Regions from separate parts of the Mesorhizobium sp. M0152 genome, predicted to be linked through region 2. Evidence: predicted binding sites of a transcription regulator. Region 2 holds the regulator's gene; the other holds the start of a gene.
The links. Region 2 encodes LexA, which represses DNA repair genes until DNA is damaged. Its sites were predicted from a motif close to TGTTCNNNNTGTGTTCNG; they were not measured.
Positions count from the first base shown of each region.

Region 1 (15,722 bases), on a different contig from region 2:
ACGGATGACCGCATTGACCGCGCCATAGGTCGAGACGACGTGGTAGATGCCGGCATTGAGCCGCACGACGCTGTTGGGCTCGACGTCGGGAATGATCAGCGCGCGGTCGCCGTTCGCTTCGGCATGGCTCTCGTAGATCGAGAAGCGGAGTTTCTTCGGTGGAATGCGTACGCCGCCGGACAGAACCGCGTCGAGCTTGAGGCCGCCGGCGTCGAGCACGAGGCTTTCACGCTTGGCGTCCTTGCCGACGGTGATGCGCTTGGTGGCGCCGGCCCGGCCGTAGGAGGCGTGAACCAGGTAGCTGCCAGGTTCGAGTTGGAAGACGGCGCTGCCGCCATGCGCGGACGCCACCATCGGCAATTTGCCGTTGACGGCTTCGGGCCTGAACACACGCCAGACAATACCGCGGGTGATGTCGGCGCCCTTGTCGGTCAACTGGGCGGACAGCGTGATGGCACCGCCGCCGCTCAGCGCCAGGGATCTCTCGCCTTTCGGGGTCGCATAACTCGAAATCCCGGGAAGCTTCAGATCGCCAACGCCGTCCGTGTCCTGCGCCACGGCAAGCGAAACCGGTGCCATGAACAGCAGGGTGGAAAGCCAGACCAGGAAAAGACGGATAGTCCCCTCAAACATGCCTTGCGTTGAAGCCCATGGCGGTGGCAATTTCAAGGCTTAAGAGTCCCACCGATACCGACTTTTCAGTCCGGCGCTTGCGCCATTGCCCGAGCCGCCGAATTCCCGATGGTGCGCTTCAGCTCAAAACAGAGTGTTTTAGGAGACTTGCGCCCATGGCGTCGCCAATCATCGACTTCCTGCTGACCCGAAACTCAGCACCGATCCCCGATTTAAAGGAGCCGGCGCCGAGCGATGCCGAGATAGCGACGATAATCGCTGCCGCCGTGCGGGTGCCCGACCACGGCCGGCTCGAACCCTGGCGCTTCATCCTGTATCGGGGTGACGCCCGCATCGAGATCGGCAGACAACTGGCAGCGCTTGCCGAGCAGCGGGAGGGACCATTGCCGGAAGGCCGCCGCTACCAGGAACTGGCGCGATTCTCGCGCGCGCCGCTGGTGATCGGCGTCGTCTCCGTGCCGAAGGACAATCCGAAAATCCCGCAATGGGAGATGTTCCTGTCGGGCGGGATGGCGGCGATGAACCTGATGCTAGCAGCCAACGCGCTGGGCTATGGCACCAACATGATCAGCAACTGGTATTCCGACGTGCCGGAGGGCAGGGGGATACTAGGTTTGGCGCCGCAGGAGCGTGTCGTCGGCTTTGTCCATATCGGCTCCTATCAAGGCCCTGCGCCGGAGCGGCCGCGGCCCGATCCGGCAAAGCTCTATGCCGACTATGCCGGGCCCTGGGCCGGCTAAGTGTTTTACGAGCCGCCAAAGGGGCACGGACTGCCGCACGATCCGTCGAAGGCGATCGTGGCGCCGCGCCTGATCGGCTGGATCTCGACCCTGAACGGGGCAGGCGAGATCAACCTCGCGCCCTATTCCTTCTTCAACGCCATTTCGACACGGCCCTTCATCGTCTGGTTCTCCTCCGAGGGCGAGAAGGACAGCGCTTCCTTTGCGCAGGAAACCGGCGAATTCGTCGCCAATCTGGTCAGCCGCGATCTTGCGGAGAAGATGAACCGCACGGCTGTCGACGCACCGCGCGGCGTCAACGAGTTCCTCTATGCCGACCTTGCCATGGCGCCGTCGCGCCTTGTCGCGCCGCCCCGTGTGGCGGCCGCACCGGCGGCGCTCGAATGCCGGGTGACGGAAGTCTTCCGGCCAAAAGCCCTGGACGGAGTGCCGACCGACGCCGTCGTCGTGGCCGGCGAGGTGATCGGCGTTTATATCGACGATGCCTACCTGAAGGACGGCCTGTTCGACATCAGCAAGGCCGGCAATGTCGCCCGGCTTGGCTACATGGATTATGCAAGCATCAGCGAGGTATTTTCGATGCGCCGGCCGCGCTGGGAAAGAGACTGAACACCCAGGCCCTGCCAGTCACTGAGCAGTACCGGCACTCGTCCGCCGGGCTGGCGGTCATGACGGCGCGCAGGTAGCCAGGCTCGCCATACGGATGCTGTGGTCGAGGACCCCGATCATGCCATCGACAGCGATCGGTGGATTGCATAGGCGTGAACACGCGAAAGCGATTCCCCTGTATCTAAACACACGCTAAGAGAGCGCTTCAGCGATGCGTTGGGGTTGGCGCATCGGGCTTGGGGATATTGCGGGGGCACCGTCGGCATGAAGAAACGAGACTCGCTGGGAACCCGGCTCCGCTACGGATTCGACAAAAGCATGGCCGCCGGTCCGATCGCGCTGATCGGCTGGCTCGCTATCCTTTCCCTGTTGATCATCATCGCTGCCGCGGGCTTCCTTGCGGCGACCCGCATCGCTCCGGAAGGCGGCGAGCCGCTGAACTTTTTCGAAGCGTTCTGGGAATCGCTGATGCGCACGCTCGATTCCGGCACGATGGGCGGTGATACTGGCTGGGCCTTCCGTCTCGTTATGCTGTTTGTCACGCTTACCGGCATCTTCGTCGTGTCGGCTCTCATCGGCGTGCTGAGCGCTGGCGTCGACAGCAAGCTCGATGAATTGCGCAAGGGCCGTTCGCGAGTGCTGGAGACTGATCACACCATCATTCTCAACTGGTCACCGTCGATCTTCGACGTCATCTCCGAACTCGTCGTTGCCAATGCTAGCCGCCGCCGTCCGCGGATCGTCGTCATGGCCAATATGGATAAGGTCCAAATGGAGGACGAGATCGCAGTCAAGGTGGGCAAACTGGGCAATACGCGCATCATCTGCCGCAGCGGCGACCCGACCGATCTCTACGACCTGGCCATCGTCAACCCGCAGACCTCGCGGTCGGTCATCGTGCTGTCGCCCGATGGCGACGATCCGGATTCCCAGGTCATCAAGACGGTGCTGGCGCTGGTCAACGACCCGATCCGGCGTACCGCCCCGTACAACATCGCCGCCGAGATCCGCGATGGCAAGAACGCCGAGGTCGCCCGCGTCGTCGGCGGAGCCGAGGTGCAACTCGTGCTGGCCGACCAGCTGATCTCGCGCATTGTCGTGCATTCGAGCCGGCAGTCGGGTCTCAGCAGCGTCTATTCGGAGCTGCTCGATTTCGACGGCTACGAAATCTACACGACCGAGCAGCCGGAGCTCGCCGGCAAGACCTTCGGCGAGGCGATGATGGCGTATGAGCACTGCGCGCTGATCGGCCTCTGCGACCACGATGGGCAGGTCGATCTGAACCCGCCATCGAACTTGGTGATCGGCAAAGGCATTCGCGCCATTATCATCGCGGAGGACGATGCCGCGATAAAGCTTGGAAGCGCCAGGATCGAGATCGACACGGCGGCGCTCCTCAGTCCGCGGCCCGTCGAGATGAAGCCGGAACGCATGCTGGTCCTCGGCTGGAACCGGCGCGGTCCGATCATCACCTATGAATTGTCGCGCTACGTCGCGCCTGGTTCGAGCCTGACCATCGCCGCCGATACGCCCGGCCTGGAGCAGGAAGTTGATCAGCTACCGGTCGCCGGCGACAATCTGTCGGTTTACTGTCGCGTCATCGACACTTCGAGCAGCACCGCGCTGGCAGCCTTGGATGTGCCTTCCTACGACCACGTGCTCGTGCTCGGCTATAGCGAAACCATGGCAGCGCAGCCTGCGGATACCCGCACGCTGGTGACGCTGCTGCATCTGCGCAAGATCGCGGATGATGCCGGCTTGCACATCAACATCGTCAGCGAGATGATCGACGTACGCAACCGAGAGCTTGCGGCAGTCACCAAGGCCGACGATTTCGTCGTCAGCAACAGGCTGGTGAGTCTGATGCTGGCACAGGCGTCCGAGAACCAGTATCTCGCCGCGATCTTCGACGACCTGCTCGACGAGAAGGGCTCCGAAATCTACATGCGTCCGGTCACCGACTATATCGCCATCGAGCGGCCGGTGACCTTCTGGACGATCGCGGAATCGGCGCGGTTACGCGGCGAGATCGCGATAGGTTACCGGCGCATCCGTGCAGCGGAGGCCGACGACCGGGGGCTGGGCGGCGTCACCGTCAACCCACTGAAATCGGAAGCGCTGGCTTATGTGCCGGAGGACCGGATCATCGTGCTGGCGCGGGACTGAGACTAGGCGGAAATGCCCGCCGCCCTTGCGCGCGCCAGAAGCTGCTCGGCCAGCCGCAAATGCGGGCGGTCTACCATCTTGCCGCCGATGCCGACGACGCCCGGATTTCCGGCCGCCTGGAACGCCGCGACAATGGCCGCCGACTGTTTCACGGCCTCGGCCGATGGCGTGAAGGCGGCGTTGATGACGGGCACCTGATCGGGGTGAATCGCCATCTTGCCGGTGAAGCCGTCCCGCTCCGCCTCGGCGCATTCCGCGGCGAAGGCTTCCATGTCGCGAAAATTCGGAAACACGGTGTCGATCGCCGCGACTTCCGCCGCTCCGGCCGCAAGGATGGTCATGGCGCGGGCGAAGCGGAACACATCGGTGTAGCGGCCGTGCTCGTCGCGGGCGGTGCGCGCACCGATCGCAGCCGACAAATCCTCTGCTCCCCAGGTGACGCCGGCAAGCCGCGCGCTTGTCCCGGCATAAGTCGCCGCCGCCAGCACGCCCGCCGGCGTTTCGGTGACGATCGGCAGGATTTTCGTCACGCCGTCGGCCAGGCCGTTTTCGGCCTCGCGAACCCTGAGCTTTGCCGCAAGCTGCTGGACATCCTGGCCGCTGTTCGACTTGGGCAGCATGATGCCCTCGGGCCTTGCCGGGACCAAAGCCGTCAGATCGTCATCCGTCAGCCCGGTCGACAGATCATTGACCCTGACGTAGATCGCCGAACTCGTTTGCGTCCTGCGTTCCACGATGAAGCGCGCCGCGATCTCGCGGGCGCGCAATTTGTTTTGCGGCGCCACGGAATCTTCGAGATCGACGATGACCACGTCGGCCCCGGTGGCAAAACCCTTCTCTAGCTTCCTTTCGGAATCGCCAGGGACGAACAACAGCGAGCGCATCCGTCAGGCCGCCTTCTTCAGCATCATGGCTTGCCTCGTGCATTTGGCGACGAGGTCGCCATGCTGGTTGTAGGCACGGTGCTCGAACTCGACGATGCCGCGATCGGGCTTTGACTTGGATTCGCGGACTGAAATGACTGTCGTTTCGACGCGGATAGTGTCGCCATGGAAGACCGGATGCGGGAACACCGTTTCCTTCATGCCGAGATTGGCCACAGTCGTGCCGACCGTGATGTCGTTGACCGAGATGCCGATCATCAGCCCGAGCGTGAACAACGAGTTGACCAGCGGCTTGCCCCATTCGCTCTTGGCGGCGAAATCGAAATCGATATGCAGCGGCTGCGGATTCAGCGTCATCACCGAAAACAGCATGTTGTCGCTCTCGGTGACGGTCTTGCGCAGCGTGTGCTGGAAGACACGGCCGGCGACGAACTCCTGGAGATAAAGCCCGGCCATTTTCGTTCTCCTTAGCTGCTTGCGGGTTGATAGGCGCTGCAAACCCGGCTCGCAAGCCAGTTAATAAACATGGTGAACCGTTCGTAAACCATTTCTGCGTACCGTCTTCAACGGGGTCAGAAAGCTTCTGGCAAGGGGCGTTAGCAGGCGGGCATGGTTGTTGTTTCGCATTTCCTGAAATGGATATACACGGCCAGGGTATCGGAGCGAGCCGCCGCGGCAAGCGCGCTGGCCCGAGCCTATGTCGATGCCGACATGCCGTTCGAGGACCGCTGCGCGGCGGAAGCGGCGCTGACGCTGCTGCTCGACGATGCCTCGTCGAAGGTGCGGTTGGCGATGGCCGAAGCGCTCTCCATGAGCCACCACGCACCGCCGCAGATCATCAGCGTGCTGGCCTCCGACCAGCCGGAAGTCGCCGGCATGGTGCTGGCGCGTTCGCCGCTGCTCACCGACGCCGACCTGATCAACCGCGTGGCGGCGAGCCAGAAGGCAACGCAGAAGCTGATCGCCGACCGGCCGCTCGTCTCGATGGCGTTGTCGGCGGCCATTGCCGAAGTCGGCGAGGCGGAAGCCTGCGCGGTGTTGCTGGCCAATAGCGGCGCCGATATCGCCTCGCTGAGCTTCCGCCGCATGGCCGAACGCCACGGGCATCTGCCGCCGGTCCGCGAGGCGCTGATATCGGACGCCCGCCTGCCGGCCGACTGCCGGCACATGCTTCTCGTCAAACTCGGCGAGACGCTCAAGACCTCACCACTGGTCATGGCCTTGATGGGGGCCGCACGCGCCGACCGCCTCATGCGGGACGCCTGCGTCAAAGCTTCGGTGACGCTGATCGAGGGCACGCGCCGGGAAGAGCATGCCGCGCTCATCGAGCATCTCAGGCTGCGCGGCGATCTCACCGCGAGCTTCCTCATCCGCACCATCGCGCATGGCAAGGTCGATTTCTTCGGCTCGGCGCTGGTCGCGCTCAGCCAGCAGTCCGGGCAGCGGGTGAGAACGCTGCTGGCCGGCGGGCACGACGTGGCTTTGCAGGCGCTGTTTCGCAGCGCCGGCTTGGCCGCCGCCACGCACGCCATCATCCTGCGCGCGCTGAAGATCTGGCGTGAGGTCGCCAACGGCAAGCGCGTCGCAGGCGTCCAGGAAGTCAGCTGGCTGATGCTCAAGGATCTGGGCGGGCAGTCCGCGGAAGGCGATCTCGCCGCCCTGGTCAAGTCGATCCATCTCGATGCGCTGCGCGAGAATGCTCGAGATCATGCGCTGGCGATCGCCGCTGCTTAGCCTTTATACCTCGCAAAGAAATCGGGGAAATCTTCCATCGCCGCGGCAATGATGCGCAGCGATGCGGCCGTTTGCAGTAATTCGGCCGTGCCGTTGCGCTCAGCAATGCCTGCCGCATACTGCCGGGCGACGGCGATGGTCGACGTCTGCGGATCACCGGGGGCGTGGAAGAGCAGTTCGCGCGCCAGTCCTCTCAGAAAGTTAGTGATCGAAAGTGCGGTCTCGGATGGAATCGCGTGGTCCTGGCTTGGGCTGCGAAGCCTCAGGATTTCCAGGCCGACCGTGACGGCGGCGACGGCGCCACCCAGAACCGCTTCGCCCTTTCTCCCGGAATTCTGCACCAGCGGCATCAACTGGTTGATCCGGTCATAGGCGAGGCTCTCGAAGGCGGAACGCCTGGGCACCCGCTCGTGCAGGCAAAGCCGCGCCAGATCCTGGCGCATGGCGCGCACGATGCGGTTGGCGGCGCGCGATGGGTCGGCGGGCAGCACGACGATGAAAACGGCGATCGCGAGCGGGATGCCGACCAGGATCGACGCCGAGCCGGCGAGAAACGGCCCGGGGTCGTAGGTCATCGCCTGATGCGGACTGAGGAAGGCGAGAAAGTTGATGGCGAAGGCCGTCGCCACGCCGACAAAGCGCGGATTGGCCATGGCCAATGCGGCCGGCACCAGGATCGGCACCACAAACAGTGTGAACCAGCCGAAACCGGGCAGGGCGGGGAGCGCGACCTGGCCGACCAGAAAGGCAAAGGGGAACGCCAGCAGCGTTCCCTTGAAGAAGCCCCAGGACACCTGCACCGGGTCGGGGCGAGCGGCAAACAGGCTCGACACGACGGCGACGAGGATGACGGTGCCGGCCGCTTCCGACCATTTCGTCGTCAGCCAGAAGGCGGCAACCAGCAACGTGGCCAGGGCGGCGCGCACGGCGTTGCGGAATGCCCCGGGGTAGTCGCGGTGCACCACCAACGCCGGCTGCCTGCCGTCGCGGGTCGGGCGTGTGACAGGCGCGCGCAAGGCATCGAGACCGCGCAACGCCTGTTTTAGCGCTTCGGCGAAATCGGCGGCGATGATGAGGCGAGTGATGGTGCCGACCCTGTCGTCACCCTGATCGGCGGAGGCATCGGGCATTTGCCGGGCCTTGCCGGCAATCGCGTCGAGCCGTGCTATCCACGGCGACGTATCGTTCAATGCGCCGGGCTTGGTTGCCAGTTCGCCGACGAGGGCCTGCAACTCCGAACGCACCGGAATAAGTGCCGCGTTTTTCGGCGCTGCGTGCGCATGCAGCGCGCGTGCCGCCGACAGCGCCGAAAGCAGTTGCCCGATGGTGCGGCGTACCGGATGCGCGCGCGGCGCGAAGCTTGGCGCCTCGAGCCTGGCGTAGGCGCGCATTTCGCCAAGCGTCTGGGTGTCGGCGACGAGCTTTCGATGCAGGCCGGAAAGCGTTGCCGGGTCACCGCCGGAGAACGCACCGCCGGCATAGGTGGCGAGATCGAGAATGCAGCGTTTCAGCCGCGAGATGATGGCGTCGCTGGCCAGTTTGGGCAGGATCAGCCGGCTGGTCAGGCCGGCGCAGACGATGCCGAGCACGATCTCGGCGCAGCGCGCGACCGCGAGGTCGACGACGAGATGCGGTTGTCCGAAGGCGGGCAGACCGATGATCATCGCGGTGTAGCCAGCAAGGGCGGCGCCATAGGCTTCGGGATTGCGCAGCAGCGAAGAGACGAGGGTGCAGATGCCGATCCAGACGGCAAGCGCCGTCACCAGCACCCAGGGATTGGGGCCAAACACCGTGGTGATGCCGATCGCCGCGATGCCGCCGGCAAGCGTGCCGAGCAACCGGTAGAACCCCTTTGCCAGCACCATGCCGGCAACCGGCTGGGCAACGATGAACACTGTCATCATCGCCCATTGCGGATGATCGAGCTTCAGCGCATAGGCGGCCAGAAGCGCGATCAGGCCGGCCGAAACGGTGCGCAGGGCAAAAATCCAGTCCGAGCGCGTCGGCTGCGTCAACCCACTGAGCCTCGTCTCGAAATAGGTTTTCAGCCGTGCCCAGGTCACATGCTGGTCTCCGCATCAGAAGCGCAGGCTAGACCGGCTGGCGGCTAGATATCCAGCACTTCCGTCGCGGCGAATTCGGCGCGTTCCTGGATAAAGCGAAAGCGCGCCTCCGGCTTGGTGCCCATCAGCGCGTCGACCGCATCCTTGGTGGCTGCCTCGGCATCGATCACATCGACCCTGAGCAGCGTGCGCTTTCTCGGGTCCATGGTGGTTTCCTTGAGCTGCGAGGCCATCATCTCGCCTAGGCCCTTGAAGCGACCGAGCTCGACCTTGCCGCGGCCGGTGAATTCGGTGCGCAGAAGCTCGTCCTTGTGGGCGTCGTCGCGGGCGTAGGCGACCTTGCCGCCTTGGCGGATCGAGTAAAGCGGCGGCACCGCGAGATAGAGATGGCCACCGCGCACCAGCGCCGGCATCTCCTGATAGAAAAAGGTGATCAGCAGCGAGGCGATGTGGGCGCCGTCAACGTCGGCGTCGGTCATGATGATGACCCGGTCGTAACGCAAATCCTCGTCGCGATATTTTGAGCGCGTGCCGCAGCCCAGCGCCTGGGTCAGGTCCGATATCTGCTGGTTGGCGGCCAGTTTGTCGTTGCCGGCACTGGCAACGTTGAGGATCTTGCCGCGCAAGGGCAACACTGCCTGGCTGGCGCGGTCGCGCGCCTGCTTGGCCGAGCCGCCGGCCGAGTCGCCTTCGACGATGAAGAGCTCGGCGCCGGCGGCGGCATTTTGCGTGCAGTCGGCGAGCTTGCCGGGCAGGCGCAGCTTGCGCACCGCGCTCTTGCGCGACACTTCCTTTTCCTGGCGGCGGCGGACGCGTTCGTCGGCACGCGCGATCACCCATTCGAGCAGTTTCGAGGCCTCTTGCGGATTGTCGGCCAACCAATGATCGAACGGATCGCGGATCGCGGTTTCGACGATGCGGATCGCCTCGATCGTCGCCAGCCTGTCCTTGGTCTGGCCGACGAATTCAGGCTCGCGGATAAACACCGACAGCATGCCGGCAGCCGAGATCATGACGTCTTCGGAGGTAACGATCGAGGCGCGCTTGTTGCCGACGAGGTCGGCATAGGCGCGCAGCCCCCGCGTCAGCACGTTGCGGAAGCCGGCCTCGTGGGTGCCGCCTTCGCCGGTCGGGATGGTGTTGCAGTAGGAGTTGATGAAGCCGTCGCCGCCGAACCAGGTCACTGCCCATTCGAGCGAGCCATGGCCGCCTTGCCTGTCGCTTTTTCCCGCGAAGATTTCCCGCGTCACCTGGAATTCGTCGCCGAGCGAGGCCTTGAGATAGTCCTTCAGGCCGCCGGGAAAATGGAACTCCGCCTTAGCCGGTGTCTGATCCTTTTCCTTGATCAGCGAGGGATCGCAGGTCCAGCGGATCTCGACTCCGCCGAACAGATAGGCCTTCGAACGCGTCATGCGGTAGAGGCGCGCCGGCTCGAAGGCCGCGCCCTTGCCGAAAATCTGCTCGTCGGGGTGGAAGCGGGTCTTGGTGCCGCGGCGATTATGGACCTCGCCAAGGTGCTCCAGACCGCTCACCGGGATACCGCGCGAAAAACGCTGGCGGTATAGCTGACGACCACGCGCGACTTCGACCTCGAGATGGTCGGACAACGCGTTGACGACGGAGACGCCGACGCCGTGCAGGCCGCCCGATGTCTCATAGACCTTCGAGTCGAACTTGCCGCCCGAATGCAGTGTCGTCATGATCACTTCGAGGGCCGGCTTCTTGAATTTCGGATGCGGATCGACCGGAATGCCGCGGCCATTGTCGGTGACGGTCAGAAAGCCGTCGGCCGAAAGCTCGACATCGATGAAGGTGGCATGGCCGGCAACCGCCTCGTCCATCGAATTGTCGATGACCTCGGCGAAGAGATGGTGCATCGCCTTGTCGTCGGTGCCGCCAATATACATGCCTGGCCGGCGACGCACCGGCTCGAGACCTTCGAGCACCTCGATGTCGGCGGCGCTGTAGCCTTCACTGCCATCCTTGATCGCGGCAGGACGCTTCGTGGCTTGCACGAGCGGATCCGCCGGGCGCGCCGGCGTGCGAGCCGGCTGCTTCTCCAGACTGCCGAAAAGATCGTTGTTGTCGTCCATGCCTGCCATAGGGTCCGGTGCTGCGAATCACTCGCCGATACTGCCACGCTTTTCGGCGCCAGGCGACGGAGGTTCCTGTTACGTTCGGGGATTTACCTCCTCTTATCCTAAAACCATTCGATAACCAAGCGGGCCGAAATAGCTCTGACACCGCCGCGCGGGATTCCTGATTCTTTAACAATGCCGCCTAGCGTGACCTCCAACATAACAAGAAACGACGGGCATCAGGGGTTTCGGCGTGAGGGGCAAGGCCATTACGATGATCGGCATCGCCGCCGTTTTCGGCGCGATCTCGATCTTTGCCGCGGATTTCTGGGTCAAGAGCCAGGCCAAGGCCGATGCCCAGGAGAAAACCGCGTCGATCGCCGCTCCGGCCGCGCCCACGATCGAGTTCAAGACCATCGTGGTCGCGAATGCGCCATTGCGCTACGGGATGGAACTCGAGCGCGCCAAGCTCAACGAAATCCCCTGGCCGCAGGATTCCCTGCCGCAGGGCGCCTTTGCCACCATCGACGGATTGCTCGGGGAGGGCGGCCGCGTGGTGCTGTCGCCGATCGAGGTCAACGAACCGGTGCTGCTCACCAAATTGTCGGGGCTGAACGGCCGCGCGACGCTCTCCAACATGCTGACGCCCGGCATGCGGGCGGTGACCATCCGCACCGACGAGATCGCCGGTGTCGGCGGCTTCGTCACGCCGGGCGACCGTGTCGATGTCGTGCTGACGCGCGATGCCGGCGAAATCCAGGAAGTGGCCAAGAACGCGCAAGGGGCGGCCGGTTCGACGATAACCTCCGAGATCGTGGTCGCCGACGCCAAGGTGCTCAGCGTCGGGCAGGGCGCCGACGAGCGCCAGACGACGCCCCAGGTCGCCAACTCCGTGACCCTCGAGGTGACGACCGAAGGTGCGCAGAAAGTTGCGCTTGCCCGCACCGTCGGCACGCTGTCGCTGTCGCTTCGCTCCGCCAGCGAAGGCGGCGAGGGCAAGGACGGCGTCACCACCATCTCTTCCTTCGGCGGATCGGTGGCAGCCAAGGCCCAGGCCGCGGCCGGCTCGCTGTTCGAGGCGATGACCAAGGAGCCGGAGAAACCGAAATTCAAGACGGTCATCGTGACGCGTGGCACGAAGGCCGAGGAATATCAGGTTCCTGCGCGGGACCAGAAATAGGAATATCAGGTTCCTGAGTGGACCAGAGCAGGACCGGTGGGGACCGGACGGGACGGGAACAATGTTCAGGCAACTTCAATATCGAATGGCAAGCCGGCCGCGTTTCGTGCGTGCCCTGGCGATTTCACTGGCCGCCAGCGGCTTGCTCGCCTTCGCCGGCGCCGCCAAGGCGGACAATGACGTCGTCCATGTCTCGTCGACCAGGAATGCGTCGATCAAGGTCGCCAAGGGCAAGCCCAAGACCATCATGACCAGTGCGGCCTTTTACCAGATCGTCATCGGCGATCCGGAGATCGCCAACGTCAATCCGCTGACAGACAAATCCTTTTATGTGCTCGGCAACAATCTCGGCACCACCGGCATCGCGCTATTCGACGAGAACAAGCAGCTCGTCGGCACCGTCGACATCGAGGTGACGCTCGACACCGACCAACTGGCGAACACCATCCGCGCCAGCGTGCCGGACGCCAGGATCAAGGTCGGCTCGGCCAATGGCCGCGTCGTGTTGTCGGGCGAGGCGGATGACGCGGTCGCCGCCGAAAAGGCAAACAAGATCGCGACGCGCTTTTCCGGCACCGAGGAAGTGATCAACTCGGTCAACATCTCGTCGTCGCAGCAAGTCCAGCTCAACGTCCGCTTCGTCGAGATCAACCGCCAGGCGAGCCAGGACCTTGGCGCCAAATACGCCGCCAATTTCGCCTATGGCATCGGTGGGCGCAATGTTGCGTTGCCCGCGGGGTCAATAACGGCGGCAGGGACAGGCGAGATCATCGGCAAACTTTTGTCGAATGGCGTCTCGATCGACATCGCCATCAAGGCGCTGGAAGAGCGGGGCCTTGCCCGTCGGCTGGCGGAGCCGAACCTGATCGCCCGTTCCGGCGAGACGGCAAGCTTTCTGGCCGGCGGCGAATTCCCGATCCCGGTTTCCGAGGAGAACGGCAAGATCTCGGTCAGCTACAAGAAATACGGCGTCAGCCTGGATTTCACGCCGACCGTGCTCAAGGACGGGCTGGTCAGCCTCGACATCGCGCCGGAAGTTTCCTCGATCGACGCGTCGGCCTCCTACAATATCGGTACCATCTCGGTGCCCGGCTTCATCGTTCGCCGCGCCAGGACCTCGGTCGACCTGAAGAACGGCCAGAGCTTCATGATCGCCGGTTTGCTGCAATCGCAAAATGACATCACCACGTCCCGCATTCCCGGCCTCGGCAAGATGCCGGTGCTTGGATCGCTGTTCTCGTCGAAATCCTATCAGCGGCGCGAGACCGATCTGGTGATCATCGTCACACCCTATCTGGTTAAGCCTGTCGATCCGTCGAAGAAGCTCGCGGAGCCGACAGACGGCACCCAGCCGGCCAGCAATGTCGACTACTTCCTCAACAACACCGAGGAAGTGAAGGGCTCCGATGCCGGCCGTGCCGTCGCGCTGGCCGATGGCCGTGTCACGCAGCCCGCGGCGGCCACCACGGCCGGTCATTTCCTCGACCTGCCGAAGGATTGAAGCCATGCGTATGGTCTTGAGATCGAGCATCGCCCTGCTTTTTGCCGGCTTCGCCGCCGGCTGCACCAGCGATGACTATGTGCGCAGCGAAGGGATGACGTCCGGCGCTGGTGACGCGCAGGCCGCCAACACCGTCATGCAGATGGTCGATCCCTGGAAATACGGCGTCCAGAACACGCGGCTGCTTGTGCCCGCGCAGCGGGGCAACGCCGCTGCCGTCACGCCCGACCAGGCGGCTGCCGCGAAGGCATCGCAGTCCTCCACAAGCGACTGATTTAACGGACAATCCAACAGGCGACGACCGACAGGCAGGCAGAATGGCAAACGGCATCAAGACCAAGAAGATCCTGCTCGTATCGACCGACGGGACTTTCGTGCAGGACACGCGGACCGCATTCGCCGCCTCCGAGGTTATCCAGCTGTCGACGGTGGACAAGAATCTCACCGAATTGCGCGGTGAGATCCAGGAGACCGACTTCGGCGCCATTATCGTCGACATGGATGCGGCAAGGCTGGACGAGATCGACGCCCTGCAGCGCGTCATGCGCCGGCTGGAGGGCAAGGTGCCGGTCGTGGTCGTCACCCAGGAGTTCAACGCCGCCGCGGCGCGCATCCTGGTGCAGCTCAAGGTCGCGGATTTCCTGGTCAAGCCCATCACCACCGCCGACCTCGTGCGCTCGGTGGTACGGGCACTGCAGGGGCCCGGGCGGGAGGAAAACACCGAATCGCAGATCTACACCTTCATGCCGGCCGCGGGCGGCGTAGGCACCACGACGCTGGCCTTGCAGACGGCGTTCCAACTGCATCATTCGGTAACGCGCGGCGCCTCGACATGCGTCGTCGACCTCAACTTCCAGCAGGGGGCCTGCGCCGAGTATCTCGATCTGGAACCACGCTTCGACATCACCGAGATCGAAAACCAGCCCGAACGCCTGGACCGGCAACTGCTCGACGTCATGTTGTCGAAGCACGCCAGCGGACTTTGTGTTCTGGCGGCGCCGACGCAGCCGGCGGAAATGCGCTCGTTCAAGACCGATGTCGTGGTGCGCATGCTGGATCTCGTCTCGGCCTATTTCGACAATGTCGTCATCGACATGCCGCGTACCTGGTTTCCATGGACGGAGACGGTGCTGCTCGGCTCCAACAAGCTCTATATCGTCGCCGAAATGACGGTGCCGTGCCTGCGCCACACGCAGCGGCTGATCCAGGCGGTCTACGAGACCGCGGGCAAGGAAGTGAAGCCGAACGTCATCGTCAACCGTTTCGAACAGAAGATGTTCGACAACGGCATCAAGCAGGCGGACGTCCAGGAGATACTCGGCGAGCATTTCGTCGGCGGCATCGCCAACAATTACCGGCTGGTGCGCGAGGCGGTCGATCGCGGCGTGCCGCTGCACGAGATCGATCCGAACGCCAATGTCGTCAACGATCTGAAGAAGATCATCCTTCCGGAAGAGGCGGTCTCGATCGGCGGCAAGTCGAGGTCGCTGTTCAGCATCGGCAAAGGCCTGCTGAAGAGGAGGGCCGGATGACCAGCCGTTTTTCCACGCTGCAGAACCGCGACGCCCGTCCGCAGCGCCCGGCGGAATCAACGCCGGTCGCGCATGCGGTCGTCATCCCGAGCAACCGAAAAACGTCGCCGGCAAGGGCTGAGGCAGCACCGGCGAAGAACGCCAACAAGGTGCTCGATGCCCGGGTGCGCATTCACCGGTTGCTGCTCGAGGAGATCAACCTTGTTGCGCTGGAGCGCTTGCCCAAGGACGAGATGCGCCGGCAGGTGCATGATTTCGTGTCGGAAAAAACCCGCCAGGAACGAATGGCGATCAACACCGCCGAACTCGATGCGCTGGTCGACGACATCGTGGACGAGATGGTCGGCCTCGGTCCGCTCGAGCCGCTGCTCAAGGATCCCGAGATCAACGACATCCTGATCAACGGCCATCAGAACTGCTTCATCGAAAAGAAAGGCAAGCTCCAGCAGGTCCATATTCCGTTCAAGGATGAGGCGCATCTGCTTAGAATCATAAACAAAATCGTCGCGGCGGTTGGCCGCCGCGTCGACGAATCGCAGCCCATGGTCGATGCCCGCATGCTGGACGGCTCGCGTTTCAACGCCGCCATCCGCCCGGTCGGC
Region 1 is NZ_JAMYTH010000035.1:15,037-30,758, reverse strand. Features, by position in the region: gene NKJ26_RS26440 (RgsD C-terminal domain-containing protein) at 1-633, opposite strand, end outside; gene NKJ26_RS26435 (nitroreductase family protein) at 789-1,373, shown strand; gene NKJ26_RS26430 (flavin reductase family protein) at 1,374-1,982, shown strand; gene NKJ26_RS26425 (CASTOR/POLLUX-related putative ion channel) at 2,247-4,148, shown strand; gene NKJ26_RS26420 (HpcH/HpaI aldolase/citrate lyase family protein) at 4,151-5,032, opposite strand; gene NKJ26_RS26415 (MaoC family dehydratase) at 5,036-5,488, opposite strand; gene NKJ26_RS26410 (DUF2336 domain-containing protein) at 5,642-6,766, shown strand; gene NKJ26_RS26405 (FUSC family protein) at 6,763-8,829, opposite strand; gene parE (DNA topoisomerase IV subunit B) at 8,874-10,922, opposite strand; gene cpaB (Flp pilus assembly protein CpaB) at 11,161-12,087, shown strand; gene NKJ26_RS26390 (type II and III secretion system protein family protein) at 12,173-13,588, shown strand; gene NKJ26_RS26385 (hypothetical protein) at 13,593-13,862, shown strand; gene NKJ26_RS26380 (CpaE/TadZ family protein) at 13,906-15,120, shown strand; gene NKJ26_RS26375 (TadA family conjugal transfer-associated ATPase) at 15,117-15,722, shown strand, end outside.
Region 1: parE (DNA topoisomerase IV subunit B) is a predicted target of LexA. The motif match lies at 10,993-11,010, and genes of this name have one in related genera.

Region 2 (15,722 bases):
CCTGGCGCCGGAGTTCATTAGCCGGTGTATCCACGAGGCGGGCGTCGGCTTCATGTTCGCGCCCGCGCATCATCCGGCGATGAAACATGTCGGCCCGACCCGCGTCGAGCTCGGCACCCGCACCATCTTCAATCTGCTTGGCCCCCTTTCCAATCCGGCTGGTGTGCGGCGGCAGATGGTCGGCGTGTTCCTGCCCGAATGGGTCCTGCCGGTGGCAGAGACGCTGAAGGCGCTCGGCACCGAGCACGCCTGGGTTGCCCATGGCGACGGCTATGACGAGATTACAACCACCGGCGAGACGCATGTCGCCGAACTGATCGGTGGCGAAATCCGCAGCTTCACGCTGACGCCTGAAGCGGTCGGGCTTGCACGGCACACCAAGGATGAGCTGCGCGGCGGCGACGCCGCCTATAACGCCAAGGCATTGCGCGATATGCTGGGCGGTGCCGCCGGCGCCTATCGCGACACCGTCCTGATGAATGCGGGCGCCGGACTGGTCGTGGCTGGCAAGGTGACGACGCTTGGCGACGGGATCGCGGTCGCCAGGCAAGCCATCGACAGCGGCCGGGCGCTGCAAGTGCTCGACAGGCTGATCGAGATTTCGAACGGATAGAACCGTGTCTGACATTCTTCGCAAGATCGAAGCCTACAAGCGCGATGAGATCGCCGCGGCCAAGGCACGCGTGCCGTTGGCCGAGATCAAGGCGCGGGCGAAGGACGCCGATGCGCCACGCGGCTTTCTGGCGGCACTCGAGGCGAAGCACGGATCGGGCGGCTTCGCCCTGATCGCCGAAATCAAGAAGGCGAGCCCCTCCAAAGGGCTGATCCGTGCCGATTTCGATCCGCCGGCATTGGCGCGGGCCTACGAAAAAGGCGGCGCCGCCTGTCTCTCGGTATTGACCGATGCGCCGTCCTTCCAGGGTGCGCCGGAATTTCTCACCGCGGCAAGAGCAGCCGTCGCCCTGCCCGCTTTGCGCAAGGATTTCCTGTTCGACCCGTATCAGGTCCATGAAGCTCGCGCCTGGGGCGCGGACGCCATCCTGATCATCATGGCCAGCGTCGACGACGCCTTGGCGAGCGAGCTTGAAGCGACGGCATTCGACCTCGGCATGGATGCGCTGATCGAGGTACATGACGAGGCCGAGACGGAGCGCGCTCTAAGGCTGTCGTCGCAACTGATCGGCATCAACAACCGCAATTTGAGAACGTTCGAAACCAGCCTTGAAACTTCGGAGCGGCTGGCGCCCATGGTGCCGGGCGGCCATCTGCTGGTCAGCGAGAGCGGTATTTTCACCCATGACGATTGTCTCAGGATGCAGAAGACCGGCATCGCCACCTTCCTCGTCGGCGAGAGCCTGATGCGGCAACAGGATGTCGCCGCTGCGACGCGCCTGCTTCTGACGGGCAAGGCGGATGCATCGGCCCGAAAATCGGAATCGATTTTCGGAGAGCACGATGCATAGATTCAAAATGATAGAGCGTACTTTGTACGTCCGAATGGACGCACGTCGCTCCATGGCGGTCTGACGATGGCGGCGGCTCTCACCCATCTCGGCGCGCAGGGCGAGGCCAATATGGTCGACGTCGGCGACAAGGCGGAGACGACGCGCACGGCGGTCGCCGAGGGGTTCGTCTCGATGCAACCCGGCACGCTGAAGACGATCCTCGCGGGCAATGCGAAGAAGGGCGATGTGCTGGGCACGGCACGCATTGCCGGCATCATGGCGGCGAAGAAGACGCATGAGCTGATCCCGCTATGCCACCCGCTGCTGCTGACCAAGGTTTCCGTCGATATCGAGCCGGACCATTCGCTGCCTGGGCTGAAGGTCACCGCGCTGGCGCGGGTCACCGGCAAGACCGGCGTCGAGATGGAAGCGCTGACCGCCGCCTCGGTCGCCTGCCTGACCATCTACGATATGGCCAAGGCCGTCGATCGCGCCATGACCATCTCCGGCATCCGGCTGGTCGAAAAGACCGGCGGCAAGTCGGGCGACTACAAAGCCGCTGGCGAAGATGGGGCTGGTGCCTGATGGCGCTGCTTCCGGTCGCAGAAGCGCTCGAACGCCTGCTGGAGGGCGCGGCACCGCTCGCCGGCGAGAGCGTTCCTCTCTTCGAGGCCGTGGATCGCGTGCTTGCCGAACCGGTCGTGGCGCTGCGCACCCAACCGCCTTTCAACGCGTCGGCCATGGACGGTTATGCGGCCCGTGCCGCCGATATAGCATCGGTACCGTCCAGGCTGTCGGTGATCGGCATGGCGCCGGCCGGACGTGGCTTCGGCGGAACGGTCGGCAAAGCGCAGGCCGTGCGCATTTTCACCGGCGCACCGCTGCCTGACGGCGCCGACACCATCGTCATCCAGGAAAATGTCAGGGACCTCGGCGGCGGCGATATCGAAGTGATCGCGCCCACCGCCCAAGGGCGCAACATCCGCTGCAGCGGGCTCGACTTCTCGACAGGCGACGTCCTGCTGAAAAAAGGCCGCTTGCTCGATCCCGCGGCTCTTTCGCTGGCGGCATCGGCCAATCACCCGCGCGTCAACGTGGTGAAGCGGCCGCTGGTCGCCATCATCGCTACCGGCGACGAACTCTTGCCACCCGGCAGCGAACTCGGGCCGGACCAGATCATCTCGTCCAATGCCTATGGCGTCGCCGCCACGGCACAATCGGTCGGCGCGCGCGCGCTGGATCTCGGCATTGCCGCCGACCGCAAGGAGGCAATCGCCGCGCTGGTGAAAAAAGCGGTGACGGCTGGCGCCGACGTCATCGTCACGCTTGGAGGCGCCTCGGTCGGCGATCACGACCTGATCCACGACGTGCTGACCGGCGAAGGCATGCAGCTCGGCTTCTGGAAGATCGCCATGCGTCCCGGCAAGCCGCTGATGTTCGGACGCCTCGGCGATATCAGGTGCGTCGGCCTGCCCGGAAATCCGGTTGCGAGCCTGGTCTGCTCGCAGCTGTTTCTCAAACCGCTTCTGGCGCGGCTTGGCGGCCGCGACCACCGCCCGGACATCCGTCCGGCGCGGCTGGGCACGGCAATGCCGGCCAATGATCTTCGCCAGGATTATGTGCGGGCAGTCGTCAGGGAAAGCGATGGCGCGCTGGTGGCGACGCCGTTCAGCATCCAGGATTCCTCGATGCTGAAAATGCTGGCCGATGCCAACGGGCTGATCGTGCGGGAGCCGTTTGCCCCGGCAGCCGCCGCGGGTGAAGTGTGCCGCGTACTGATGCTGCGCTGAAGCACTTTCCAGCAAACCTTTAATAACAAGACGGAAAATGAGACTCGGCGCTACTCCGAGATCAAGGTCCGTGTCAGCGGATGGGTCGGATCGGCAAGGCCGTCGACAATGCTGAAATGATGCCTGTCGGGTTCGACCACGGCGCTCGCCGCGGCGCCAAGGCCGGTCCAGATGTTGGCGAGCAACGCATTCTGGCGCAGGAATTCGGAGCGCTCGCCGCCACCGACCCAGCAGGTGACGCGGGCGCCGTCCATGGGGCGCAGCAGGGCCGGGCTCTCGGCCTGCGCCTCCCGCTCGTCGATCGCCAGCGTCGCGTTCATCTCGGTGCGCATGATCGGACGCAGGTCATGGACGCCTGAAATCGAAACGACATGGCGCACGCGCCGCGCTACAGCGGCCGCCAAAGGCGTCGTTGTCGTCACCATCCGGCTGGCAAGATGTCCACCGGCCGAATGTCCCGTCAGCATCAGCGGTCCTTCGACCATCCCTGCCGCTTTGCTGATCGCCGCGCCGATCTCGGCGACGATGCCGGCGATCCGGGTTTCAGGACAGAGCGTGTAGGACGGCATCGCCACGGCAAAGCCGTTGCCGACCGCGCCGTTGGCGAGATGCGACCAGAAACTCTTGTCGAACGCCTTCCAGTAGCCGCCATGGATGAATACAACGAGCCCCCTGGGCGTGGCCCTGGGAAGGAAGAGATCGAACCGATTGCGCCGCCCATCGCCATAGGCGATGTCGAGCCGTGCTCGCCCCTCGGCCGAAAGCGCGTCGCGAAACGCTTGCGCCGGTTCCACCCACGCGGCCGGCCAGCGATCGCTACCGGCGATGTTGGCGCCATTGGCGTAGGCATCGTCCCAATCGGCAATGCGATGTTCGAGCATCGGCCCCTCCCTCAAAACAGCATCGTTTCCAGCGCCAGGAATGGCAATCGCCATGCCATGCGTCAATGCTCCAGAGCAAAACATTTTAGGCTTGAAACAAATTTCGACTGGTGCGATCCTGCCTGACGAACAGCCGACAATGGGAGATCTGCTGTGCCACCCGAACCTGCAGGATGCTCGCCCTTCGGACGGCATTCGAGCACCGGCGGCACGAAAACCTCCCGCGAAAGACAGGAATTTCGGATCCACCGCCTCCGGCCTGGTGCCTCGTGCATGGGCCAGGCACAGACAGGGATAGCGGCGACATGCTTGGGCCTTCAGCGCATATCGACACGTTCACGCGCGATCACCTGCCGCCGCCGGAGCAATGGCCGGACTTCCTGCTCGACGGCTTCGACTATCCCGAACATCTCAACGCCGGCGTCGAGCTGACGGACAGGTTGGTCGAGAAGGGCCTCGGCGACCACACCGCTCTGATCGGCAATGGCCGCCGCCGCACCTACAAGGAACTGTCCGACTGGACCAACAGGCTGGCCCATGCGCTGGTCGAGAATTACGGCGTGAAGCCCGGAAACCGGGTGCTGATCCGCTCGGCCAACAACCCCGCCATGGTCGCCTGCTGGCTGGCCGCCACCAAGGTCGGCGCGGTTGTCGTCAACACCATGCCGATGCTGCGCGCCGGCGAGCTTGCCAAGATCGTCGACAAGGCGGAAATCACTGTTGCTCTCTGCGACACCAGGCTGATGGACGAGATGACTGCCTGCGCCAAGGGCAGCGCGTTCTTGAAGCAGGTGATCGGCTTCGACGGCACGGCCAACCATGATGCCGAACTTGATCGCGCCGCCCTCGACAAGCCGGTTATTTTCACCGCCGTCGATACCGGCCGCGACGACGTCGCGCTGCTCGGCTTCACTTCGGGCACCACAGGCGTGCCGAAGGCGACGATGCATTTCCACCGCGACCTCTTGATTATCGCCGACGCCTATGCCCGCGAGATCCTGCAGGTGACGCCGGAAGACATCTTTGTCGGCTCGCCGCCGCTCGCCTTCACCTTCGGCCTGGGCGGCCTTGCCATCTTCCCGCTGCGCTTCGGCGCGGCGGCGACACTTCTGGAACAGGCGACGCCACCCAACATGGTCCACATCATCGAGACCTACAAGGCGACCATCTCCTTCACCGCGCCGACCGCCTATCGCGCGATGCTGAAGGCCATGGATGAAGGTGCCGATCTGTCGTCGCTGCGCGTTGCCGTTTCGGCCGGCGAGACGTTGCCCGCGCCGGTCTTCGAGGAATGGACGCAAAAGACCGGCAAGCCGATCCTCGACGGCATCGGCGCCACCGAAATGCTGCATATCTTCATCTCCAACCGCTTCGACGACATGAAGCCGGCGTCGACCGGCAAGCCGGTGGGCGGCTACGAAGCGCGCATCGTCGACGACGAGATGCGCGAGGTGCCGCGCGGCGCGACCGGCAGGCTGGCCGTGCGCGGCCCGACCGGCTGCCGCTACATGGCCGATGACCGGCAGAAAGACTATGTCCGCGACGGCTGGAACCTCACCGGCGACACCTTCACCCAGGACGCGGACGGCTTCTTCCATTTCGCCGCGCGCTCCGACGACATGATCGTCAGCGCCGGTTACAACATCGCCGGGCCCGAGGTCGAGGCGGCGCTGCTTTCGCATCCCGATGTCGCCGAATGTGCGGTGATCGGCGCCGAGGACGCCGAACGCGGCCAGATCGTCGAAGCGCATATCGTGCTGGTGCAAGGCGTGTCGCCGGATGCGTCGACAATCAAGCGCCTGCAGGACCACGTCAAGGCGACGATCGCGCCCTATAAATATCCGAGATCGGTGAAATTCATCGCCGCCCTGCCCAAGACGCAGACCGGCAAGATCCAGCGTTTCCGGCTGCGCATGGAGAAAATCAATTGAGCGATCCCTACGATCCGGCGTCCGAAGGCGCGCAGATGTCGTTCAAGGAGCGGATGTCCTACAGCGACTATCTGCACCTGGAAAAAGTGCTCGACGCGCAGGCGCCGTTGTCGTCGGCGCATGATGAGATGCTGTTCATCATCCAGCACCAGACCTCCGAACTCTGGATGAAACTCGCTTTGCACGAGATCGGCGCCGCGATCCGCTCCATACGCGCCGATCGGCTCGAACCGAGCTTCAAGATGCTGTCGCGCGTCGCGCGCATCTTCGAGCAGTTGAACAACGCCTGGGACGTGCTGCGCACGATGACGCCCAGCGAGTACACCGAGTTCCGCGACGCGCTCGGCCAATCCTCTGGCTTCCAGTCCTGGCAGTATCGCGCCATCGAGTTCATGGCCGGCAACCGCAATCTCGCCATGCTCGGCCCGCACAAGCACCGGCCGGACCTCAGCGGAAAGCTGGAGGCGATCCTGGCCGAACCGTCGCTATACGACGAGGCCTTGCTGCTTTTGGCACGCAATGGATTCGACGTCGGCGCTGACGCCAGGCGCACCGATTGGCGCGAGACGCGCACCGAGAATGAAAAGGTCCTGGTCGCCTGGCAGACCGTGTATCGCGATCCGCAGCGCTACTGGATGTTCTATGAGCTGGCCGAGAAGCTGGTCGACTTCGAGGACTATTTCCGCCGCTGGCGCTTCAACCACGTCACCACTGTCGAGCGCATCATCGGCATGAAGCGCGGCACTGGCGGCACCTCGGGTGCCTCCTACCTGAAGAAGATGCTGGAGGTCGAATTGTTTCCCGAACTCTGGAAGGTCCGCACCAGGCTCTAGGCCGTGAACCCATAAACACGAACGGCTGAGATGGGTGGAAAGGGGAATGGCAGGTTTCGCGCGGCTATGCCGTGAAAACTGCCCTTCACCTGATCAATCAGCTTCGGCGGCAACGCGCCTGATCTCAGACCTTCGGGTTTTCTTGTCTCTACCCTCAACGCAGTCATCACCGATAGGCTAATGGATGCCTGACGTCCCACGGGGGCCGAAGGCACGATCAGCCTTCGCATCGCGAAGCGGGTGTAGCTTGCCGCTGAAAAGTGTGACGACGTTATCTCCACGGCGGATCGGGCGGTTGCGCTCGGATTGCGCACGAGGCGTGCGGCACATGCGAAAGGGTGCGTGGGAGGTGAAAGCAGCGTTTCCAGCGTCAGAGAAGACGGCGGTGAAAGTATCGGTATTTCCAGTGGACATATGCCAGGAAGCATAGATCAACAGGGGCGCCGCTGGTAAGCAAGCTGGACGGGGTCACTCTTCGCATACGGGCTGTGCAACTGCGGCCTAAGAGCAAACGTCTCGACACATCTTGCCCGCCGAATACCTATGGTGAGCGGCGTGATTGGAAGGGGGGCCCCGTGCCGTCGGCTGCTCGAATTTTCGGCAAGCTCTATCCCATCGATATCCCTGCCGAGTTCAGCGATGAGGCGACGCTGCTCGCACATCTAGGAATCAGCCCTCCCGAGCTGAAGAAGATATGGTGGTACCGCCGCAAGATGTATCGACAGTTCTCGATCGCGAAAGGGCGTGGAAAGACACGTCTGATCTGCGCGCCGGACCGTCGACTCAAGATTCTGCAGCGTAAGCTCGCGCCTCTATTGGACCAGATTTATCGAGTGCGAAACCCGGTTCATGGCTTCGTGATCGATCGATCCGTCAAAACAAATGCTGAGGCTCATGGAGCGCGACGCTTTGTACTGAACCTTGACCTCCAGGACTTCTTTCCGACGATCACCGAGAACCGGATCGTTGGCCTGCTGACGTCCGTCGGCCTTGATCGTCGGGTTGCCGAGATCGCGGCGAGACTGGCATGTTATGACGGCCATCTTCCCCAGGGTGCCCCGACGAGCCCAGTGCTGTCGAACATGATCTGCTATCGCCTCGATACGGAGCTTCTGCGTATCGCAAAGACCGCGAGAGCAATCTACACCCGGTACGCGGACGATATCACTTTCTCAGGTTATCAGCCTCCTGCTCCCCTTTTCGAAGCCGGACCGCCAGCGGTCGGAAGGTTCTCCCCCGACTTGCTCTCGGCCGCCTTGCGTGCGGCCATTCAAAGCAACGGCTTCACGGTCAATCCGCACAAGGTTCACTACGCCGACCGAAACTCACGGCGTATCGTGACCGGCGTGAAGATCAATTCTGGGCTGAATGTTGATCGCCGTTACGTCCGCGACATCCGAGCAAAGCTTAACTCGATAGAGAAACATGGGCTGAAAGCCTCCCAAGCAAGGCATTCTGCTAAAGGCGGCAAAGGAGATATCGGGTCTCACATTCGCGGAAAAATCGCATACGTCGTCCATTTGAAGGGGCTGGCGGACCCAGTCGTTCGGTCGTTGGCTTTACGCTACAATCGGAGCTTCGCGGATCATCCTGTGAAGATCACACCAACCGAGAGCGAGCAACGGGATCGGTCGGTTTGGATCGTCGAACATTCTGGGAATGGAGGAGAGCAGGGTACCGCCTTTTTTCTGAGTGGTGTTGGGCTCATCACGGCAGCACATTGCGTGGAGGATCCTGAAGATCTGCTCGTCTATCATCCGAGCACGCCGTCCAACCAAAAGAGGGTATCGGTCCGCAAGCGATCCGAACATCACGACCTAGCGATCCTTGACCACGCCATACATCCGAATGAGTTCTTCGAGATGGAAGCGGCGACGGTCGCAGCAGATGTTGGTGATGACGTCACGGCTTACGGCTATCCTGGATACGGGCCCGGGGACCGTCTCAACATTCGGATTGGAACAGTGACGTCTCTGCCTCGGAAGAGCGCGATCGATCGAGTCGAGGTATCCCAAGAACTCAGTCAGGGCATGTCAGGGGGTCCGATACTGGGTGCCGGCGGGAATGTCGTCGGCATCATCCATAAGGGTGGGCCGAACGAAGGCCGACAAATCGCAACCGCGGTCCATGAGCTGAAGAAATGGGCGGCGAGCTAGGGACTACCTGCCTTTGCCGCCCATGTCGAAACTAGAAATGTCGCCATCGTGCCGGACAGATTGACGGCTAGCTGCGCATGGCGAGCGGCGGGCTTTACCCTTTTCGGACCTGGACTGTGCGCGTCACCAATCTTGTTGCGCAGCGATCCCAAGGATTCGACCACCGATTGGCAGCTTCCGAGAATCTGCTTAAACACAGGTTCCGTGTGGGCATCAGGAGCCAGATTCAATATCTTGGCTAGTTTCCGATACAGCACGGGCAGGTCGTCCTTTTCCTCATATGTCTTCCCCGCTTCGACGATGATCCACTTGCAAACGTCCTCGAGCAAGGTCCTCGCCAGCGTGATCGCGCCCTGAGGATCGGTGTCTCTACGATCGAGAGCCTGTGTCCACCGCGCGGCCACCGTGTCAGGCTCGAAGTCGACCAACGCCTGCGATATCCCATCGTCTGACGGGCTGCCGAGAGCGGCGGGCTGCACCTCGTATACCGGGCTTCCTGACAGCCGCCGAGCAATGAACAGGCGATAGCCGTCGTGGCGAAGGTGTTTATTGATCGCTGTGGCGAGTTCGGTCTGGGCATTGGGTGATTGTGTCAGGGGGCTGGTGACCTCTTCCAAAAATCGGAAGAGCTGCCTTTGCGAGCAGGTCAGATAGCCAATCGCTTCCAACGTCTCCCGGTTGTCCCAGTCGTTGTTCCTGACAAGTGCATTGAAGAGATCGTCATCCAAAGTTTGTTCCGACGAGGCATTCTCGAAGACGGAAGACATTCGATGCGTCGGCCACACGCGGCGGATGAAATGGATGTCGTCGAACTCGGTACTGTAGGACCCCTTGTTGAATAATGCCATGATGCGGCGACGCGTGAGCTCAGAAACCCTTTCTTGTCCGGTTTCCTGAAGCTTGGCCAGCGCCTCCGATAAGTCATAGGCGTCCACTTCTTCGAGGAGTCGCTGGGCGATCGGGATCAACTCTGCTGCAGATTTCTCGAGTAGACGTTTTTCCGCATATTTAAATTTGCTTTTGAATGACTCCTCTCGATCCCCGTCCCGTAGCACAAGACGACTGCAGAGGGACGGCACCTCGTTGGCGCTGAAATCGGAAATCGCACCTGCCAATGCATTTCTAAGTTGCTTGACTGCTGCCGACGGATATTGCTGCGTTGATTGCTGTTTCACCTGCACCCATTCTCCGTTCAATTTTTATGCGAGCTGAGCAGCAGTGACAGTCGACGTCAGTCTGCCGGCTTGGCTAAAGTGGATCGGCTTCGCTCTGACGCTATCAGCATCCTTGTTAGCGGCACCGGACAATAGCCATCTTGTGTGCTGTTGCCGAGGTTAACGCGCTCGCATTGAGGCTCTGCCACATCGGCTCGATAAAGACACTACGCATGCCAAGGCACTCGTCCGCAGGAGATGCCGCTTTCCAGTATTGCGCTCACTACATCAAAGGCAGCTTACGCCTCTATAGGACTCTAAGCGGACGGGAAGGAAGCGGCCCGACTACGCCGACAGTTGAGTGTGCCAGGAGCGGCGGCTTTCGGGAAGCCGTCAGTGAGCTTGGAACGACGGAGATAGGTCGTTTGCCGACGGCTGCTTCACATCGCGCCGGATTCTGATTCAGGGCTCACCATGAACCTGACTGACCTTGAATGGCGGGGGATCAAGCCGCTGCTACCCGGCAAAAGAGGGGCAAGATCATTGCCTCGGTCGTTCCCGAGGCGGCCTCACAACCAAAATCCATGCTCTTGTCGACGCCCAAGGTAGGTCGACCAAGCTGACGCTCACCGCAGATCACATGAGTGACATCGCCTCCGCAGTAGACTTGATCACGGATTTGCCCGAACGTGCCATGCCGCTCGCCGACAAGGGTTAAGTCACCGCCGTCTTGACCGCGAAGCGCGCGTCCTGCCAGGCGCCGGTGCGCAGGATATCCTCCAGCACCTCGACAGCCTGCCAGACGTCCTTGTAGCCGACATAGAGCGGCGTGAAACCGAAGCGGATGGTCGAGGGCGCGCGAAAATCGCCGATGACGCCGCGCTCGATCAAGGCCCGCATCACCTGGTAGCCATGTGGGTGGATGAACGACACCTGGCTGCCGCGCGCATTGCCGTTGCGCGGGCTTTCGAGTTCGAGGCCGTAGGCGCCACACCCGGCCTCGACAAGCTGGATGAACAGATCGGTCAGCGCGATGCTCTTCTTGCGCACCGCCGCCATATCGACCTCGTTCCACAGGTCCAGCGCGCCCTTCAGCGCCCGCATCGACAGCACCGGCTGCGTGCCGCACAGGAACCGGCGGATGCCGGTGCCGGCCTCGTAGCCCTGTTCGAAGGCGAACGGCCGGGCGTGCCCCCACCAGCCGCTGAGCGGCTGCCTGATATCACCATGGTGCCGTTTGGCTGCGTAGATGAAGGCCGGCGAGCCCGGACCGCCATTGAGATATTTGTAGGTGCAGCCGATGGCGAAATCGGCATTCGCGCCGTCGAGTTCGACCGGCAAGGCACCTGCCGTGTGGCAGAGATCCCATACGATGAGCGCGCCGACCTGATGGGCCTTGCACGTCAGCGCTGCCATGTCGCGCAACTGGCCGGACTTGTAGTTGACGTGATTGACCAGGATGACGGCGACATGCTCGTCGATCAGGTCTTCGATATCAGGCGCATCGACACCTTCCAGCCGCAGCACCGTGCCCGGCCGTGTCGAGGCCACGCCTTCCGCCATGTAGAGATCGGTCGGAAAGCTGTCGCCCTCGGCGACGATCACCGACCGGTGCGGCCGCATGCCGAGTGCGGCATGCAGCACCTTGTAGATGTTGATCGAGGTGGTATCGCAGACCACCGTCTGGCCGGTCGCGGCGCCAATCAGCCGCCCGAGCTGGTCGCCGAGTTCGACCGGCATGTCGAACCAGCCGGCGGTGTTCCAGGCACGGATGAGATCCTGCGCCCATTCCTGTGTCGCGGCCTTGTTCAGTTCCTCGAAGACGGCGGGAGAAGCAGCACCCAACGAATTGCCGTCGAGGTAGATCACCCCTTCCGGCAAGACGAAGCGATCGCGCATGGCACGCAGCGAATCCGCGGCGTCCATCGCCTCGATCGCTGCCAGATCGGGAATTTTGCTCATGGTCACGATGTTCCTCGTTGAAAAGAGTGCGCCTGCGGCCGGGGCAAGGGCTGGTTGAAATCAGGCGTCAGGTCGCAACCAAGCTCCTCAGCAGGCGCGACAGAAGGGCGGACAGGTAGGGAACCGCGATCATCATCGTGTACTCCTGTCCGCGTTTGGCGAAGACCGGCCGCCCTTGTCGGGCGCATAGAGGCGCAAGAACAGGGTGAGCGCCCTGTTCGATCTTTGCTCGATTTCCGGCGCAGGCAGTTCCTCCAGGACCCCGACAATCCGACGAACCTGAAGATCGCCGATCAAGAGACGGACATAGATGTCGGCAGCTTCGGCAGGATCGTCACAGGCGATCAGGCCGTCCCGACTTGCGGTTCGAAGCAGGTCGCCAACAAGCGGCATTATGGTGTTGCGGCCGAATTGCGCGATCGATTGGCCAAGCGTGCCTGTATCGTTGACGTCGCCCGCTGCGGCACGATTGAGCGCCACCGCCTTGTCGCCCGTCACCAGGGTCAGCAAGACCGGCCCTAGCAAGCCCAGGGTTTCGAGGGGATCGCGAGCCTGGTGAAGGGCGTCCTCCAGCAGCTTCCTTGCCTCTCCCGCATTGGCTTCGATCAGGGATCGAAACAGCACCTGCTTGTTGCCGTACCAGTTGTAGAGGGTTTCGTTCGACGCCGATGCCCGCTTGGCGATGGCAAGCAGGGACGCGCTTTTGTAGCCGGTTTCCCGGAGCACCGCATAGGCGGCATGCTCTATCCGTGCGCGGCGCGCTGCCTGCTTCGGCGTGATCATTCATGTTCCTCCGCGCAAACCGTATACTCCTATACGGTTTCGTCAAGCGAGCGGGAAGCAACGAGCAAAAAGGCGGCCCTTCGCGTCCTACGGTGCCCGGCCGCTTTCTGGCATGCAGTTGGCATTTTGGCTTCGTTTCGTTCACGAGCGACGGAGGTTTTTCGACCCGCCGAAACGCACCCGGCATTTGTCGGCAACACAGCTTGCGGGATTATGCCAAAAGTGAGATCGATCGGTCCACGGGCCATTAACCGAAACAATTTCAATGGGCCCGAGCGCGCGTCGACGGAGGACCGCGCCTTTGGGATGCCGGTTGCGAGCGGCTACTTCGTTTCCGCAGCCTTAACAAATTCATTAAACTTTAAACAGTTGCGGAACACAACTGGAACAGATAGTGTTTGTTCTGGGTTTGTTTTTCTGATTCTGATTCAAACCCGTTGTTCAATGTCTTGGGGGCCGCCATGCTGACACGCAAGCAACATGAACTGCTGATGTTCATCCATGAACGACTCAAGGAAAGCGGCATTCCGCCCTCCTTCGACGAGATGAAGGAAGCGCTCGATCTCGCTTCCAAGTCCGGTATCCATCGGCTGATCACGGCGCTGGAGGAGCGCGGCTTTATTCGCCGGCTGCCCAACCGGGCGCGGGCGCTGGAAGTGCTGCGGCTGCCGGATTCGATCGCGCCGGGCCTCAATGCGGCAAAAAAATTCTCGCCAAGCGTCATCCAGGGCAGTCTTGGGCAAGGCAGCCTCGGCCGCCAGATCAAACCGGCGCAATCGCGGATGTCATCGGCTGGCAATGACGACGATGCGGTTTCCGCGGTATCGATCCCGGTGATGGGCCGTATCGCCGCCGGTGTGCCGATCGATGCCATACAGCATCAGACGCATTCGATCTCGGTGCCGCCTGACATGATCATGGGTGGCGAACACTATGCGCTCGAGGTCAAGGGCGACTCGATGATCGAGGCCGGCATCTTCGACGGCGATACCGTCATCATCCGCAACGCCGACACGGCCAGCCCTGGCGAAATCATCGTAGCGCTGGTGGATGAAGAAGAAGCGACGCTGAAACGGTTCCGCCGCAAGGGAGCTTCGATTGCTCTCGAGGCAGCCAATCCCGCCTATGAAACGCGCATTTTCGGGCCAGACAGGGTCAAGGTGCAAGGCAAGCTGGTCGGGCTGATCAGACGCTATTGAGGCGGCTGCGGTTTTACCGCTGGCTTGTCGGGTTTGTTGTAGGGCGGCAGCCCCCTCGCCTCGCGTGAAAATTTGCGTTGCGTGTGCCAAGGCCGGTATGGGCTGTCCACGGCGAAGCTGATTGTCGCTGGTGCGATCGCCGATTGGCGGTCGAAGAAGACGGCCGCACTGCCTTTGCGGGCGAGTTGCCGCTTGGTGACGACAAGCACCAGCGGGTTGTGACAGGGGTCATATGCCGTTGCATCATTGATGACGATCAGGTCGGCGAAACCGCAGGCTTTCCACGCATCCTTGCGGTCTTCGACATGCGCTATGATTGCACCCGATGAGTGCCTGGCGAGACAGACGCCTGATATGCAATAGAAAGGTGATCCCGGCGGCAGCCCGATGGAATCGGCGATGTCGAATTCGCCGTCTCCTTCGGTGAAGATTTCCGGCACGACGATGGTTTCGGATGTCAGGGCGCGTTTCCAGTTGTCGACGGTGAATTCGTTCGGGCGTGCCCGACTGACCGCAAGTTCGCCGCCGCCGATCGGCAGTGCGACCAGCCGCGCATCCTCCGAGATCAGCACATCCGGCGTGCGCGTATCGCCGACGATCAACAGACCGGCGAGCGCGAATGGAAGTGCTCCAAGCCGCAGCCATGTCGTTGCCATTGTCGCGATGACGAGGGCAATGGTCACCAACAGCACCGACTGCTGCGAAATCAGCCCGACGGCATCGACCGGCGAACGCTCGGAAATCCAGCTTGATATGGCGATCATGACAGTCAACCCCTTGCCCATCAGGTAAAGGGACGGCCCATCCAGCCCGAACGGCATCAACAGTGCACTGGCAACGGCCAGGAACATCACGAGCGTCACGATCGGCATGATGGCCAGATTGGCGAACAGGCTGAGCGGCGACACGCGCTGAAAATGCCAGATGGCGAAAAGTGCCGTGGCGCCGCCGGCGATGATCGACGTCATGGCAAGTCCGCCGGTCGCCAGCAGGAGTTTTCGCGTCAGGAAACCCGGCAGGGATCGCTTCGGCGGTGGCGGTCTGGTCTTTCCCGCACGGTGATCCGCCCAGCCGGCATAGGCGCCGACCAGCGCGGCGGTCGCGGCGAAAGACATCTGGAAACTCGGGCCGACCACTTCATGCGGCGACACCACGATGACGGCGATCGCCGAGATCGCCAGGTTGCGCATGGTCAGCGCCGCCCGATCGAACAGCACCGCGATCAGCATCACCGCCAGCATGATGAAGCTGCGCTCGGCGGCAACGACGACGCCCGAGATGACAAGATAGGCGGCAATCGAGCAAAGTGCCGCCACGGCGGCGTATTTCTTGACCGGCCGACGCGCTGAAAAATCCGGGAACAGGGCAAAGACGCCGCGCAGCAGGCCCATGATGGTGCCTGCGACCAGCGCCATGTGCAGTCCGGAAATGGAGATGATGTGATAGATGCCAGTACGGCGCATCGCTTCGTTGATTTCGTCAGGAATGCCGGCGCGCACGCCGACGATCAGCGCCGCGGCGATCTCGCCTTCGGCACCGCCGACAATGTCCCTGATGTGATCGGCGATGCCTTCGCGGGCGGTTTCCA
Region 2 is NZ_JAMYTH010000001.1:181,616-197,337, reverse strand. Features, by position in the region: gene trpD (anthranilate phosphoribosyltransferase) at 1-613, shown strand, start outside; gene trpC (indole-3-glycerol phosphate synthase TrpC) at 618-1,463, shown strand; gene moaC (cyclic pyranopterin monophosphate synthase MoaC) at 1,530-2,030, shown strand; gene NKJ26_RS00920 (molybdopterin molybdotransferase MoeA) at 2,030-3,235, shown strand; gene NKJ26_RS00915 (hormone-sensitive lipase) at 3,286-4,116, opposite strand; gene NKJ26_RS00910 (AMP-binding protein) at 4,422-6,047, shown strand; gene kynA (tryptophan 2,3-dioxygenase) at 6,044-6,880, shown strand; gene NKJ26_RS00900 (trypsin-like peptidase domain-containing protein) at 7,456-9,036, shown strand; gene NKJ26_RS00895 (abortive infection family protein) at 9,033-10,217, opposite strand; gene kynU (kynureninase) at 10,905-12,152, opposite strand; gene NKJ26_RS00880 (TetR/AcrR family transcriptional regulator) at 12,285-12,935, opposite strand; gene lexA (transcriptional repressor LexA) at 13,397-14,134, shown strand; gene NKJ26_RS00870 (ComEC/Rec2 family competence protein) at 14,128-15,722, opposite strand, start outside.